One region of the Cyanobium sp. LEGE 06113 genome, then DNA from elsewhere that is predicted to be linked to it. Evidence: riboswitches for the same ligand, from Rfam matches in the RefSeq annotation. Region 1 holds a riboswitch; the other holds the start of a gene.

Region 1 (7,069 bases):
CCGAGCTGGCGCACCGCCTCGACGATCCGCGCCTGGGGGTGCCGAGCGTGCGGGAGCCCGGCTCTATAGCGCCGGCGCCGGTGATCGTGGACTTCTCCAGCCCCAACATCGCCAAGGAGATGCACGTGGGGCACCTGCGCTCCACGATCATCGGCGACTCCCTGGCCCGGCTGCTGGAGTTTCGCGGCCATCCGGTGCTGCGGCTCAACCACGTGGGCGACTGGGGCACCCAGTTCGGCATGCTGATCACCCATCTCAAGCAGGTGGCGCCGGAGGCCCTCAGCACCGCCGACGCGGTGGACCTGGGCGATCTGGTGGCCTTCTACCGCCAGGCCAAGGCCCGCTTCGATGCCGATGGCGCCTTCCAGGCCAGCTCCCGCGAGGAGGTGGTGAAGCTGCAGGGGGGCGATCCGGTGTCGCTGAAGGCCTGGGGGCTGCTGTGCGACCAGAGCCGCCGCGAGTTTCAGAAGCTCTACGACCGCCTCGCCATCGACCTGAGCGAGCGGGGTGAGTCGTTCTACAACCGCTATCTGGGGGCGGTGGTGGCCGATCTGGAGGCCTGTGGCCTGCTGGTGACCGACGACGGCGCCCGCTGTGTGTTCCTCGAAGGCGTGAGTGGAAAAGACGGCAAGCCCCTGCCGGTGATCGTGCAGAAGCGCGACGGCGGCTTCAACTACGCCACCACCGACCTGGCCGCGATCCGCTACCGCTTCGCGGCGCCGCCGGAGGGGGATGGCGCCCGGCGGGTGATCTACGTGACCGATGCGGGCCAGGCGGCCCACTTTGCGGGGGTGTTCCAGGTGGCCGAGAGGGCCGGCTGGATCCCGGCCGGGGCACGCCTGGAGCATGTGCTTCGGGCTGGTGCAGGGCGACGACGGCAAGAAGCTGAAGACCCGTGCCGGCGACACCGTGCGCCTGCGCGACCTGCTGGATGAGGCCGTGGAGCGGGCCGAGGCTGACCTGCGCCGCCGCCTAAGCGAAGAAGAGCGCAGCGAAGACGAGGCCTTCATCGAGCAGGTGGCCACCACCGTGGGCCTGGCGGCGGTGAAGTACGCCGATCTCAGCCAGAACCGCAGCACCAACTATCAGTTCAGCTTCGATCGCATGCTGGCGCTGCAGGGCAACACGGCCCCCTACCTGCTCTATTCCGTGGTGCGCATCGCCGGCATCGCCCGCAAGGGGGGCGATGGGGCGGCGGCCGGTTCCGGGGATCCAGCCCCGGAGGCACCCAGCGCGCTGAGCTTCAGCGAACCGCAGGAATGGGCCCTGGTGCGGGAGCTGCTCAAGCTCGATGGCGTGATCGTGGAGGTGGAGGAGGAGCTGCTGCCCAACCGCCTGTGCAGTTACCTGTTCGAGCTCAGCCAGGTGTTCAACCGCTTCTACGACCAGGTGCCCGTGCTCAAGGCACCTGAGCCGGCCCGCGCCTCGCGCCTGGCCCTCTGCCAGCTCACCGCCGCCACCCTGAAGCTGGGCATGGGGCTGCTGGGCATTCCGACCCTGGAGCGGATGTGAGCGCAAGGGGGGCGGCGCCGCACAGGACCGCTCAGCTCAGCCCGAGGACTCGACAGGACTGCCGGACGGTGCAGGCGCGATCTCCCCAAGCCCCCGCATCAGCGGCGTGATCGACAGACCCTGCACGATCACCGAGAAGGCCACAACCGCAAAGGCCGTTGTCACCACGGCGTCGCGGTAGGGAAGGCTGGTGGGCAAGCCCAGGGCGAGCGCCAGGGCGAGGGCACCGCGCAGGCCGCCCCAGAAGAGCACGTGCTGGTGGTTGGCCTTCACCCGCAGCGACGACGAACCGAACAGAACGCAGCAGCCATAGGTGGAGAGGGCCCGGCCGGCCAGCACCAGGCCAATGGCGATGCCGATCGGCAGCAGCACCCGGGAGAAATTCTGGTGGGCCTCCAGCATTCCCATCAGCAGGAAGATCAGCGAATTCACCACGAAGGCGGCGTACTCCCAGAAGGATTCCACCGCTTCGCGGCCTTTGGGGGAGATGGCGCCCAGGGGGCCGAGGTTGCCCAGCATGATGCCGGCGGTGAGGGTGGCCAGCACCCCCGACACCTCCAGTTGCTCCGCCAGCAGAAAGGAGCCGTAGGCCGCCACCGTGGTGAAGGTGATCTCCACCAAGGGGTCCTCGGTGCGGCCGGCCAGGGCGAGCAGGGCCGCGGCCACGGCGGCGCCACAGGCCACCCCACCCACGATCGTGAGTGCCAGAAACTGGACGGTGCCCAGGGGCGTGATCGTGGCGCCGGTGGCGAAGGCGATCGCAATGGCGAAACCCACAGCGGCGGTGCTGTCGTTGAGCAGGCTCTCCGCCTCCACCAGCTCCCGCAGGCGGCCATGCACCCCGGCCTCCTTGAAGGTGGCGATCACCGACACCGGATCCGTGGCCGAGATCAGCACACCGAACAGCAGGGCCGCCTGCCAGCTCCAGTGGGCCAGGTAGTGCATGCCCAGGGTGGTGACGCCGGCGGACACCACCACCCCCAGGGTGGCCAGGGTGAGCACCACCGGCAGGTCCTTGCGCAGGGCGGGCCAGGCGATGCAGATCGCCGCCTCGAAGATCAGGGGCGGCAGGAAGGCATTGAAGATCAGCTCCCGCGTCAGGGCGATATCAGGAGCGAAGGGCAGCCAGGCCAGCAGGATGCCCCCCAGCACCAGACCCACGCTGTAGGGCAGGCGCCAGCGGCGGGCCAGCATGGCCACCACGGTCGCCACAAGCAGCAGAAGCTCAACCGTTTCGATTGTGAGCATGGGGAAGGTAACAAGGGCTGCAGAGGCCGCCCCCGCCGCACTCAGACCCCCACCGGCTGGCCTGCCGCGGCCTCCTGGGCCTTCAGCACCTGCTCCAAGCCGGCCAGATCCTCATCGGTGATCTTGGTCTGCATCGGGCAGTGCTTGGGTCCGCACATCGAGCAGAACTCGGCCTGCTTGTAGATGTCAGCCGGCAGGGTTTCGTCGTGGTATTCCTTGGCCCGCTCCGGGTCCAGGCTGAGCTCGAACTGTCTGTTCCAGTCGAAGGCATAGCGGGCGCGGCTGAGTTCGTCGTCGCGATCGCGGGCTCCTGGGCGGTGGCGGGCGAGGTCGGCGGCGTGGGCGGCGATCTTGTAGGCGATCAGGCCCTCACGCACGTCCTCGGCGTTGGGCAGGCCGAGGTGCTCCTTGGGGGTCACGTAGCAGAGCATGGCCGTGCCGTGCCAGCCGGCCAGGGCGGCGCCGATGGCGCTGGTGATGTGGTCGTAGCCGGGGGCGATATCTGTGACGAGCGGGCCGAGCACGTAGAAGGGCGCCTCGCTGCACTCCTCCATCTGCTTTTTGACGTTGAACTCGATCTGGTCCATCGGCACATGGCCCGGACCCTCCACCATCACCTGGATGTCGTGCTCCCAGGCGCGGCGGGTGAGCTGACCCAGCGTCTTCAGTTCAGCCAGCTGGGCGGCATCGGAGGCGTCGTGCTGACAGCCGGGACGCAGCGAATCACCCAGCGAGAAGCTGCAGTCGTAGCGCTTGAAGATCTCGATGATGTCATCGAAGCGGGTGAATAGCGGGTTCTGCTTGTGGTGATAGAGCATCCACTGGGCCAGGATGCCGCCGCCGCGGCTCACGATGCCGGTGAGGCGACCCTTCACCAGGGGCAGGTGCTCGATCAGCAGACCGGCGTGGATCGTCTGGTAATCAACGCCCTGCTGGCAGTGCTTCTCGATGATGTGCAGGAAGTCGTCGGCATCGAGCTTCTCGATCGAGCCGTGCACACTCTCCAGCGCCTGATACACAGGCACGGTGCCGATCGGCACGGTGGAGGCGTTGATGATCGCCGTGCGCACTTCATCGAGGTTGACACCGCCGGTGGAGAGGTCCATCACCGTGTCGGCGCCGTACTTCACGGCCAGCTGCAGCTTGGCCACCTCTTCATTGAGGTCGGAGGCGTTGGGGGAGGCGCCGATGTTGGCGTTCACCTTGCAGCGGCTGGCGATGCCGATCGCCATCGGCTCCAGGTTGGGGTGGTTGATGTTGGCGGGGATGATCAGGCGGCCCCGGGCCACCTCCTCCATCACCAGCGATGCGGGCAGGTTCTCCCGCTGCGCCACATAGGCCATCTCCTCGGTCACCACGCCCTGGCGGGCGTAGTGCATCTGCGACACGTTGGCGTCGCCACGACGCTTCTCAATCCAGGCGCTGCGCATGATCGGCTCGGGAAGGGGGTGCAAACGGACCGGCGGCCAGGGGATGGGAAGGCACAACTCCGGATCCGAACACTCCCGGGACCAGGCGGACCACGGTTGGATTCGGCACACTTCCCTGCGCCGGCATGACCCGGATCAGGTTCGGAGGGTGTGATCTCAGCCCTGGCAACACCCGCCGGAAGTGGCGTGTGCGGGGCACCCCTAGTGACATCAGAAAGCTAGCAAGGTTGTCCCTGGGGCGCCTTGCCGCGGCCGTCAGCCCTCGGCTGCCTTGCCCTGCAGTCCGTTCAGCGCCGCCGCCACCACCCGGTGGTCGCCGTCCTGCTGCAGGCCGCTGAGCAGGGTTCTGGCCCGCTCGACCACGCCGGCATCAGCCGGGGCCGAGCGCTGCTGGACCAGGCGGCCGAGGATCTCGGTGCCCCCCACCCGCACGGTGTCGTCGGCATCGGCCAGGGCCAGTTCCGCCAGTTCGAGCAGATCCGCCGCCCGCGCCTCGGGGTGCTCCGCCACGGCCGAGAGCACGCTGCAGCGCAGCAGCCACTGGGTGTCGGCCCGGAAGGCCTCGAGCACCACGGGCCAGGCCCGCTCCAGCCCGTAGCTCACCAGGGCATTGGCCGCCTCGGCGCGCACGTTGGCGTCCTCGTCGTGGTGCACGGCCTGCACCAGGGCCTCCCAGCCGGCCTCGGTCTGCTTCACGCCCAGGCCGGCGCAGCTCAGGGAGCGCACGATGAAGGCCGACTGCTCCAGCCCCCGCAGCAGCAGCGGCACCGCCTGCTCATCCGGCACCTCCCGCAGCCCCACCAGGGCAGGCATGGAACGGGAGGGATCACCGGAGAGGATGGCCTCTTCGAGCGCCGGCAGGTCGGCGGGCTGGTTCTGGGGGCGGGGGTCGGAGCTTCGCTCATGGTTCCAGCCTGGCGGATGGCCGGCCCTGGCGCAGGGCCGCCAGCAACGAGCGGCGCCGCCTGCGGCGGCTGTGGAGGCTGGTGCCGAGCAGGGCCGCGCCGATCACCAGCGCCGGCACCGCCTGCCAGCGGTCGGGGCCGCGGCGCTGGGCCAGCACTCCCAGGGCCACCACCAGCAGCAGCGGCGCGGAGAGGGCCAGCATGGTGTAGAGCAACGGGCGCTGACGCGTGGCAGCGGGGGGACTCATCGGGGCCGCTCCATCCAGCGCAGCAGGCTCAGGGTGAGCACCCGCACGCCCACCGCTAGAGCGCCCTCATCGGGGGCGAAGGTGTTGCTGTGCAGGGGGGCGCAGCCGTCGGGTCCCGCCACCCCGAGGCGGAACATCGTGCCGCGGATGCCGTCGAGCAGCTCGGCGAAGTCCTCCGCCCCCAGAGAAGGCTGATCCAGCCACTGCACCTGCTGGCTGCCCAGCACCTCACAGCCGGCCTCCGCCACCAGCTGGGTGAGGGCCGCATCGTTCTGCACGGGCGGCGAGATGCAGCGGTAGCGCACCCGGGCCTCGCCGCCATGGCCGCGGCACAGGGCGTGGACCGTCTCCTCGATCCAGGCAGGCAGCTGGGCGTGCACGTCGTTGTCGAGGCAGCGCACCGTGCCGAGCAGGCGCACGTGGTCGGCGATCACGTTGAAGGCCTTGCCCCCCTCGATCCGACCAAAGCTCACCACAACCGGATGCAGGGCATCGAGCCGCCGCGAGATCGCCTCCTGCAGCCCGCTCACCACCCTGGCCGCGATCCAGATGGCATCGGTGCTCTGGTGGGGCCGGGCGCCGTGGCCACCCTCCCCCAGCACCTCCACCTCCAGTTCGCCCGCCGCCGCCGTGAGGCTGCCGCTGCGCACCCCGATCGTGCCCACCGGAATGCTCGGAAAAGCATGCAGACCGAACAGGGCCGCCACGTTCTCCATCGCCCCATCGGCCTTCATCCAGGCGGCCCCCTGGGCCGTTTCCTCAGCGGGCTGGAACAACAGCCGCACCCGGTGGCGCAGCAGCTGGGGCTGCCGCTGGGCCACTGCGCTGAGCAGGCGGGCCACCCCCAGGCCCACGCTGGTATGGAGGTCATGGGCGCAGGCGTGCATCAGGCCCTGCGTGGTGGAGGCGTAGTCGAGCCCGGTGCGTTCCTCCACCGGCAGGGCATCCATGTCCACCCGCAGGGCCACCACGAGGGGCTCGACGGGATCGCCACCCGGCCCGGAGCCAGCCGGCCCCAGCTCGGCCAGCACGCCGGTGCGGCCCACCCCCTCGCGCACCTGCCAGCCCCAGCGGCGCAGCTCCCCGGCCACCAGAGCCGCCGTCTGCTGCTCGTGGCCACTGAGTTCGGGGTGGCGATGCAGGTGGCGGCGCAGCTGGATCAGCTCCGGCAGCACGGCCTGCAGCTCCGCCTCCAGGCCCAGGCACTGCCAGCTGAAGCCGGCACCGGAGCCGCCGGCCTGGCCAGAGGTCGCCGCAAGAGGAGTGGGGCTGGTGGGCATCAGGGGATCAGCTCAGGGGGGTGCGGCTCAGGAGAGGGCCAGGAACTGCTGGAGAGCCTCCACCGGAGCGGGCGGCCAGCGCCGCGTCTGCCGTAACCATTCTTCCTGGCGGTAGCGGGGATCGAGGCCGGAAGCGGCCGCCCAGTTGCTCTCGGCCTCGCCGCGGTGGCCCTGTTGCCAGAGCAGGGCCGTGAGGCCGGCGCGGGCGTCAGCGAACAGGGGATAGCGGCGGATCAGCGCGCGCAGCGCCTGTTCAGCCTCGGCGCGATCCCCCAGCTGGAACGCGGCCAGGGCGGCACTGGAGCGGGCCATCGCAAAGCCCGGCCGGGCCAGCGACGCCGCCTCGAAGCTGGCCCGGGCCGCCGGCCAGTCGCCCTGGGAGCCGAGCACGTTGCCGAGGTTGTAGAGGGCCGAGGCATCGGCTGGATCACGCTCCAGGATCCAGT
Region 2 (7,069 bases), 230 kb from region 1:
GAGGGCACCGCGCAGGCCGCCCCAGAAGAGCACGTGCTGGTGGTTGGCCTTCACCCGCAGCGACGACGAACCGAACAGAACGCAGCAGCCATAGGTGGAGAGGGCCCGGCCGGCCAGCACCAGGCCAATGGCGATGCCGATCGGCAGCAGCACCCGGGAGAAATTCTGGTGGGCCTCCAGCATTCCCATCAGCAGGAAGATCAGCGAATTCACCACGAAGGCGGCGTACTCCCAGAAGGATTCCACCGCTTCGCGGCCTTTGGGGGAGATGGCGCCCAGGGGGCCGAGGTTGCCCAGCATGATGCCGGCGGTGAGGGTGGCCAGCACCCCCGACACCTCCAGTTGCTCCGCCAGCAGAAAGGAGCCGTAGGCCGCCACCGTGGTGAAGGTGATCTCCACCAAGGGGTCCTCGGTGCGGCCGGCCAGGGCGAGCAGGGCCGCGGCCACGGCGGCGCCACAGGCCACCCCACCCACGATCGTGAGTGCCAGAAACTGGACGGTGCCCAGGGGCGTGATCGTGGCGCCGGTGGCGAAGGCGATCGCAATGGCGAAACCCACAGCGGCGGTGCTGTCGTTGAGCAGGCTCTCCGCCTCCACCAGCTCCCGCAGGCGGCCATGCACCCCGGCCTCCTTGAAGGTGGCGATCACCGACACCGGATCCGTGGCCGAGATCAGCACACCGAACAGCAGGGCCGCCTGCCAGCTCCAGTGGGCCAGGTAGTGCATGCCCAGGGTGGTGACGCCGGCGGACACCACCACCCCCAGGGTGGCCAGGGTGAGCACCACCGGCAGGTCCTTGCGCAGGGCGGGCCAGGCGATGCAGATCGCCGCCTCGAAGATCAGGGGCGGCAGGAAGGCATTGAAGATCAGCTCCCGCGTCAGGGCGATATCAGGAGCGAAGGGCAGCCAGGCCAGCAGGATGCCCCCCAGCACCAGACCCACGCTGTAGGGCAGGCGCCAGCGGCGGGCCAGCATGGCCACCACGGTCGCCACAAGCAGCAGAAGCTCAACCGTTTCGATTGTGAGCATGGGGAAGGTAACAAGGGCTGCAGAGGCCGCCCCCGCCGCACTCAGACCCCCACCGGCTGGCCTGCCGCGGCCTCCTGGGCCTTCAGCACCTGCTCCAAGCCGGCCAGATCCTCATCGGTGATCTTGGTCTGCATCGGGCAGTGCTTGGGTCCGCACATCGAGCAGAACTCGGCCTGCTTGTAGATGTCAGCCGGCAGGGTTTCGTCGTGGTATTCCTTGGCCCGCTCCGGGTCCAGGCTGAGCTCGAACTGTCTGTTCCAGTCGAAGGCATAGCGGGCGCGGCTGAGTTCGTCGTCGCGATCGCGGGCTCCTGGGCGGTGGCGGGCGAGGTCGGCGGCGTGGGCGGCGATCTTGTAGGCGATCAGGCCCTCACGCACGTCCTCGGCGTTGGGCAGGCCGAGGTGCTCCTTGGGGGTCACGTAGCAGAGCATGGCCGTGCCGTGCCAGCCGGCCAGGGCGGCGCCGATGGCGCTGGTGATGTGGTCGTAGCCGGGGGCGATATCTGTGACGAGCGGGCCGAGCACGTAGAAGGGCGCCTCGCTGCACTCCTCCATCTGCTTTTTGACGTTGAACTCGATCTGGTCCATCGGCACATGGCCCGGACCCTCCACCATCACCTGGATGTCGTGCTCCCAGGCGCGGCGGGTGAGCTGACCCAGCGTCTTCAGTTCAGCCAGCTGGGCGGCATCGGAGGCGTCGTGCTGACAGCCGGGACGCAGCGAATCACCCAGCGAGAAGCTGCAGTCGTAGCGCTTGAAGATCTCGATGATGTCATCGAAGCGGGTGAATAGCGGGTTCTGCTTGTGGTGATAGAGCATCCACTGGGCCAGGATGCCGCCGCCGCGGCTCACGATGCCGGTGAGGCGACCCTTCACCAGGGGCAGGTGCTCGATCAGCAGACCGGCGTGGATCGTCTGGTAATCAACGCCCTGCTGGCAGTGCTTCTCGATGATGTGCAGGAAGTCGTCGGCATCGAGCTTCTCGATCGAGCCGTGCACACTCTCCAGCGCCTGATACACAGGCACGGTGCCGATCGGCACGGTGGAGGCGTTGATGATCGCCGTGCGCACTTCATCGAGGTTGACACCGCCGGTGGAGAGGTCCATCACCGTGTCGGCGCCGTACTTCACGGCCAGCTGCAGCTTGGCCACCTCTTCATTGAGGTCGGAGGCGTTGGGGGAGGCGCCGATGTTGGCGTTCACCTTGCAGCGGCTGGCGATGCCGATCGCCATCGGCTCCAGGTTGGGGTGGTTGATGTTGGCGGGGATGATCAGGCGGCCCCGGGCCACCTCCTCCATCACCAGCGATGCGGGCAGGTTCTCCCGCTGCGCCACATAGGCCATCTCCTCGGTCACCACGCCCTGGCGGGCGTAGTGCATCTGCGACACGTTGGCGTCGCCACGACGCTTCTCAATCCAGGCGCTGCGCATGATCGGCTCGGGAAGGGGGTGCAAACGGACCGGCGGCCAGGGGATGGGAAGGCACAACTCCGGATCCGAACACTCCCGGGACCAGGCGGACCACGGTTGGATTCGGCACACTTCCCTGCGCCGGCATGACCCGGATCAGGTTCGGAGGGTGTGATCTCAGCCCTGGCAACACCCGCCGGAAGTGGCGTGTGCGGGGCACCCCTAGTGACATCAGAAAGCTAGCAAGGTTGTCCCTGGGGCGCCTTGCCGCGGCCGTCAGCCCTCGGCTGCCTTGCCCTGCAGTCCGTTCAGCGCCGCCGCCACCACCCGGTGGTCGCCGTCCTGCTGCAGGCCGCTGAGCAGGGTTCTGGCCCGCTCGACCACGCCGGCATCAGCCGGGGCCGAGCGCTGCTGGACCAGGCGGCCGAGGATCTCGGTGCCCCCCACCCGCACGGTGTCGTCGGCATCGGCCAGGGCCAGTTCCGCCAGTTCGAGCAGATCCGCCGCCCGCGCCTCGGGGTGCTCCGCCACGGCCGAGAGCACGCTGCAGCGCAGCAGCCACTGGGTGTCGGCCCGGAAGGCCTCGAGCACCACGGGCCAGGCCCGCTCCAGCCCGTAGCTCACCAGGGCATTGGCCGCCTCGGCGCGCACGTTGGCGTCCTCGTCGTGGTGCACGGCCTGCACCAGGGCCTCCCAGCCGGCCTCGGTCTGCTTCACGCCCAGGCCGGCGCAGCTCAGGGAGCGCACGATGAAGGCCGACTGCTCCAGCCCCCGCAGCAGCAGCGGCACCGCCTGCTCATCCGGCACCTCCCGCAGCCCCACCAGGGCAGGCATGGAACGGGAGGGATCACCGGAGAGGATGGCCTCTTCGAGCGCCGGCAGGTCGGCGGGCTGGTTCTGGGGGCGGGGGTCGGAGCTTCGCTCATGGTTCCAGCCTGGCGGATGGCCGGCCCTGGCGCAGGGCCGCCAGCAACGAGCGGCGCCGCCTGCGGCGGCTGTGGAGGCTGGTGCCGAGCAGGGCCGCGCCGATCACCAGCGCCGGCACCGCCTGCCAGCGGTCGGGGCCGCGGCGCTGGGCCAGCACTCCCAGGGCCACCACCAGCAGCAGCGGCGCGGAGAGGGCCAGCATGGTGTAGAGCAACGGGCGCTGACGCGTGGCAGCGGGGGGACTCATCGGGGCCGCTCCATCCAGCGCAGCAGGCTCAGGGTGAGCACCCGCACGCCCACCGCTAGAGCGCCCTCATCGGGGGCGAAGGTGTTGCTGTGCAGGGGGGCGCAGCCGTCGGGTCCCGCCACCCCGAGGCGGAACATCGTGCCGCGGATGCCGTCGAGCAGCTCGGCGAAGTCCTCCGCCCCCAGAGAAGGCTGATCCAGCCACTGCACCTGCTGGCTGCCCAGCACCTCACAGCCGGCCTCCGCCACCAGCTGGGTGAGGGCCGCATCGTTCTGCACGGGCGGCGAGATGCAGCGGTAGCGCACCCGGGCCTCGCCGCCATGGCCGCGGCACAGGGCGTGGACCGTCTCCTCGATCCAGGCAGGCAGCTGGGCGTGCACGTCGTTGTCGAGGCAGCGCACCGTGCCGAGCAGGCGCACGTGGTCGGCGATCACGTTGAAGGCCTTGCCCCCCTCGATCCGACCAAAGCTCACCACAACCGGATGCAGGGCATCGAGCCGCCGCGAGATCGCCTCCTGCAGCCCGCTCACCACCCTGGCCGCGATCCAGATGGCATCGGTGCTCTGGTGGGGCCGGGCGCCGTGGCCACCCTCCCCCAGCACCTCCACCTCCAGTTCGCCCGCCGCCGCCGTGAGGCTGCCGCTGCGCACCCCGATCGTGCCCACCGGAATGCTCGGAAAAGCATGCAGACCGAACAGGGCCGCCACGTTCTCCATCGCCCCATCGGCCTTCATCCAGGCGGCCCCCTGGGCCGTTTCCTCAGCGGGCTGGAACAACAGCCGCACCCGGTGGCGCAGCAGCTGGGGCTGCCGCTGGGCCACTGCGCTGAGCAGGCGGGCCACCCCCAGGCCCACGCTGGTATGGAGGTCATGGGCGCAGGCGTGCATCAGGCCCTGCGTGGTGGAGGCGTAGTCGAGCCCGGTGCGTTCCTCCACCGGCAGGGCATCCATGTCCACCCGCAGGGCCACCACGAGGGGCTCGACGGGATCGCCACCCGGCCCGGAGCCAGCCGGCCCCAGCTCGGCCAGCACGCCGGTGCGGCCCACCCCCTCGCGCACCTGCCAGCCCCAGCGGCGCAGCTCCCCGGCCACCAGAGCCGCCGTCTGCTGCTCGTGGCCACTGAGTTCGGGGTGGCGATGCAGGTGGCGGCGCAGCTGGATCAGCTCCGGCAGCACGGCCTGCAGCTCCGCCTCCAGGCCCAGGCACTGCCAGCTGAAGCCGGCACCGGAGCCGCCGGCCTGGCCAGAGGTCGCCGCAAGAGGAGTGGGGCTGGTGGGCATCAGGGGATCAGCTCAGGGGGGTGCGGCTCAGGAGAGGGCCAGGAACTGCTGGAGAGCCTCCACCGGAGCGGGCGGCCAGCGCCGCGTCTGCCGTAACCATTCTTCCTGGCGGTAGCGGGGATCGAGGCCGGAAGCGGCCGCCCAGTTGCTCTCGGCCTCGCCGCGGTGGCCCTGTTGCCAGAGCAGGGCCGTGAGGCCGGCGCGGGCGTCAGCGAACAGGGGATAGCGGCGGATCAGCGCGCGCAGCGCCTGTTCAGCCTCGGCGCGATCCCCCAGCTGGAACGCGGCCAGGGCGGCACTGGAGCGGGCCATCGCAAAGCCCGGCCGGGCCAGCGACGCCGCCTCGAAGCTGGCCCGGGCCGCCGGCCAGTCGCCCTGGGAGCCGAGCACGTTGCCGAGGTTGTAGAGGGCCGAGGCATCGGCTGGATCACGCTCCAGGATCCAGTGGTAATCGTCTGCGGCGGCCTGCCAGCGCCCCAGCGACTCCTCAGCGGTGCCGCGGTTGAGGTGGGGGTCGGGGCTGGCCGGATCGAGCTCTGCGGCGCGGCTCTGGTCGGCAATCGCCGCCTCGGCATCGCCCAGGGCCAGGCGCACATTGCCGCGGTTGCTCCAGGCGGCGGCGTCGCCGGGCGCCAGCTCCAGCACCTCATCCCAGAGGGGCAGGGCCTCGCCGAAGCGCCCCTGGCGGCTGGCCAGCAGGGCCTGCTCGAACAGCCGCTCGTGGGCGGCGGGATCCGGCTCGGCACCTGCGGCCCCTGCACTCCCCAGCCAGACCAGCAGCACCAACCCGGTGGCCAGCAGAAGCCTCGACAGGCGGGTAGCGAGGGCTCGCCAGCTCATGCGATGGCGCCCTGGGCGTCGAGATGGGCGCGGCCGGCCGGTGTGAGCAAGCGCCCCCGGGGGGTGCGTTGCAGCAGGCCCTGCTGCAGCAGGTAGGGCTCCACCACCGCCTCGAGGGTGGCGGGGTCCTCGCCGAGGCCGGCGGCCAGGGTGTCGAGCCCCACCGGGCCGCCCCCGTAGGCCTCCAGCATCAGCCGCAGCAGGCGACGGTCGTGGGCATCGAGGCCGCGGCCGTCGACGCGGTGCAGGCTGAGGGCCTGGTCCACCAGGGCCGCCGTGATCAAGGGCTCACCGTTGACGGCCGCCACATCCCGCACCCGGCGCAGCAGCCGGTTGGCGATCCGCGGCGTGCCCCGGCAGCGGCGGGCCACCTCCAGGGCCGCCTCGGACTCGAGCTGCAGGCGCAGCAGCCCGGCCGCCCGCTGCACGATCGCCTGCAGGTCCTGCAGGCCGTAGAACTCCAGCCGCTGGATCAGGCCAAAGCGATCCCGCAGCGGCGAACTCAGCGAGCCCGCCCTGGTGGTGGCCCCCACCAGGGTGAAGGGCGGCAGCGGCAGGCTGCGGGTGCGGGCGGTGGTGCCCTTGCCCACGGTGAGATCGAGGCGGAAGTCCTCCATGGCCGGATAGAGCAGCTCCTCGGCAACCCGGCTGAGCCGGTGGATCTCATCGATGAACAGCAGCTCGCGGGGCTGCAGGTTCACCAGCAGGCCCACGATGTCGCGGGGGCGCTCCAGGGCCGGCGCGCTGGTGATGCGGCAGCGCACCCCCAGCTCCTCGGCCAGCACCAGGGCCATGGTGGTCTTGCCCAGGCCCGGGGGGCCGTAGAGCAGCACGTGATCGAGGGCCTCGGCGCGGGCCTGGGTGGCCTCGATGGCGATGCCGAGCACCTGCTTGAGTTCGCCCTGGCCGATGTAGTCGGCCAGGCGACGCGGCCGCAGCGAGTCCTCGCGGGCCTGGGGAGCCTCAGGCGCAGCCTCGGGCCGGGGGGCAGTCTCGGCATCAGCCTGGGGATCCACCAGCCGCTGCCCGGAGCCGGCGCCGCTGCGGCGGCGATCCTGGCCCTGGGATCCGGAGGAGACGATCGCCATGGCTGGAGGGTACCGGCCCCGCCCAGCCGCTGTGCCGCCTGGGGTGCCCTGCAGGGCACCTAGGGTCGGCAGTGGAGCAGGCGCGCAGCGAGAGCGAAACCATGGCCAAGGGCGGCACCAAGAAGCTGGCCGCCAGGGCCCAGCGGGATGCGGCTCGGCGCCTGCTGGCCGACAACCGCTTCGCCCGGCACCAGTACGAGATCCTCGACGACCTCGAATGCGGCATCGAGCTGCTCGGCACGGAGGTGA

What was found. Region 1 has a riboswitch for thiamine pyrophosphate ahead of thiC (phosphomethylpyrimidine synthase ThiC). Riboswitches for the same ligand answer to the same signal wherever they lie in the genome.
Region 2: another riboswitch for thiamine pyrophosphate. It lies ahead of thiC (phosphomethylpyrimidine synthase ThiC); the one in region 1 lies ahead of thiC (phosphomethylpyrimidine synthase ThiC).

What each region holds. Positions count from the first base shown of each region.
Region 1 covers NZ_JADEWM010000001.1:267,509-274,577, reverse strand. The annotation lists partial or broken gene argS (arginine--tRNA ligase) at 1-1,512, shown strand, start outside; gene IQ220_RS01495 (sodium:proton antiporter) at 1,549-2,760, opposite strand; gene thiC (phosphomethylpyrimidine synthase ThiC) at 2,802-4,190, opposite strand; TPP riboswitch at 4,286-4,403, opposite strand; gene IQ220_RS01485 (HEAT repeat domain-containing protein) at 4,446-5,003, opposite strand; gene IQ220_RS01480 (DUF3188 domain-containing protein) at 5,092-5,343, opposite strand; gene IQ220_RS01475 (amidohydrolase) at 5,340-6,623, opposite strand; gene IQ220_RS01470 (tetratricopeptide repeat protein) at 6,651-7,069, opposite strand, start outside.
Region 2 covers NZ_JADEWM010000001.1:493,122-500,190, forward strand. The annotation lists gene IQ220_RS02510 (sodium:proton antiporter) at 1-1,029, opposite strand, end outside; gene thiC (phosphomethylpyrimidine synthase ThiC) at 1,071-2,459, opposite strand; TPP riboswitch at 2,555-2,672, opposite strand; gene IQ220_RS02520 (HEAT repeat domain-containing protein) at 2,715-3,272, opposite strand; gene IQ220_RS02525 (DUF3188 domain-containing protein) at 3,361-3,612, opposite strand; gene IQ220_RS02530 (amidohydrolase) at 3,609-4,892, opposite strand; gene IQ220_RS02535 (tetratricopeptide repeat protein) at 4,920-5,732, opposite strand; gene ruvB (Holliday junction branch migration DNA helicase RuvB) at 5,729-6,820, opposite strand; gene smpB (SsrA-binding protein SmpB) at 6,922-7,069, shown strand, end outside.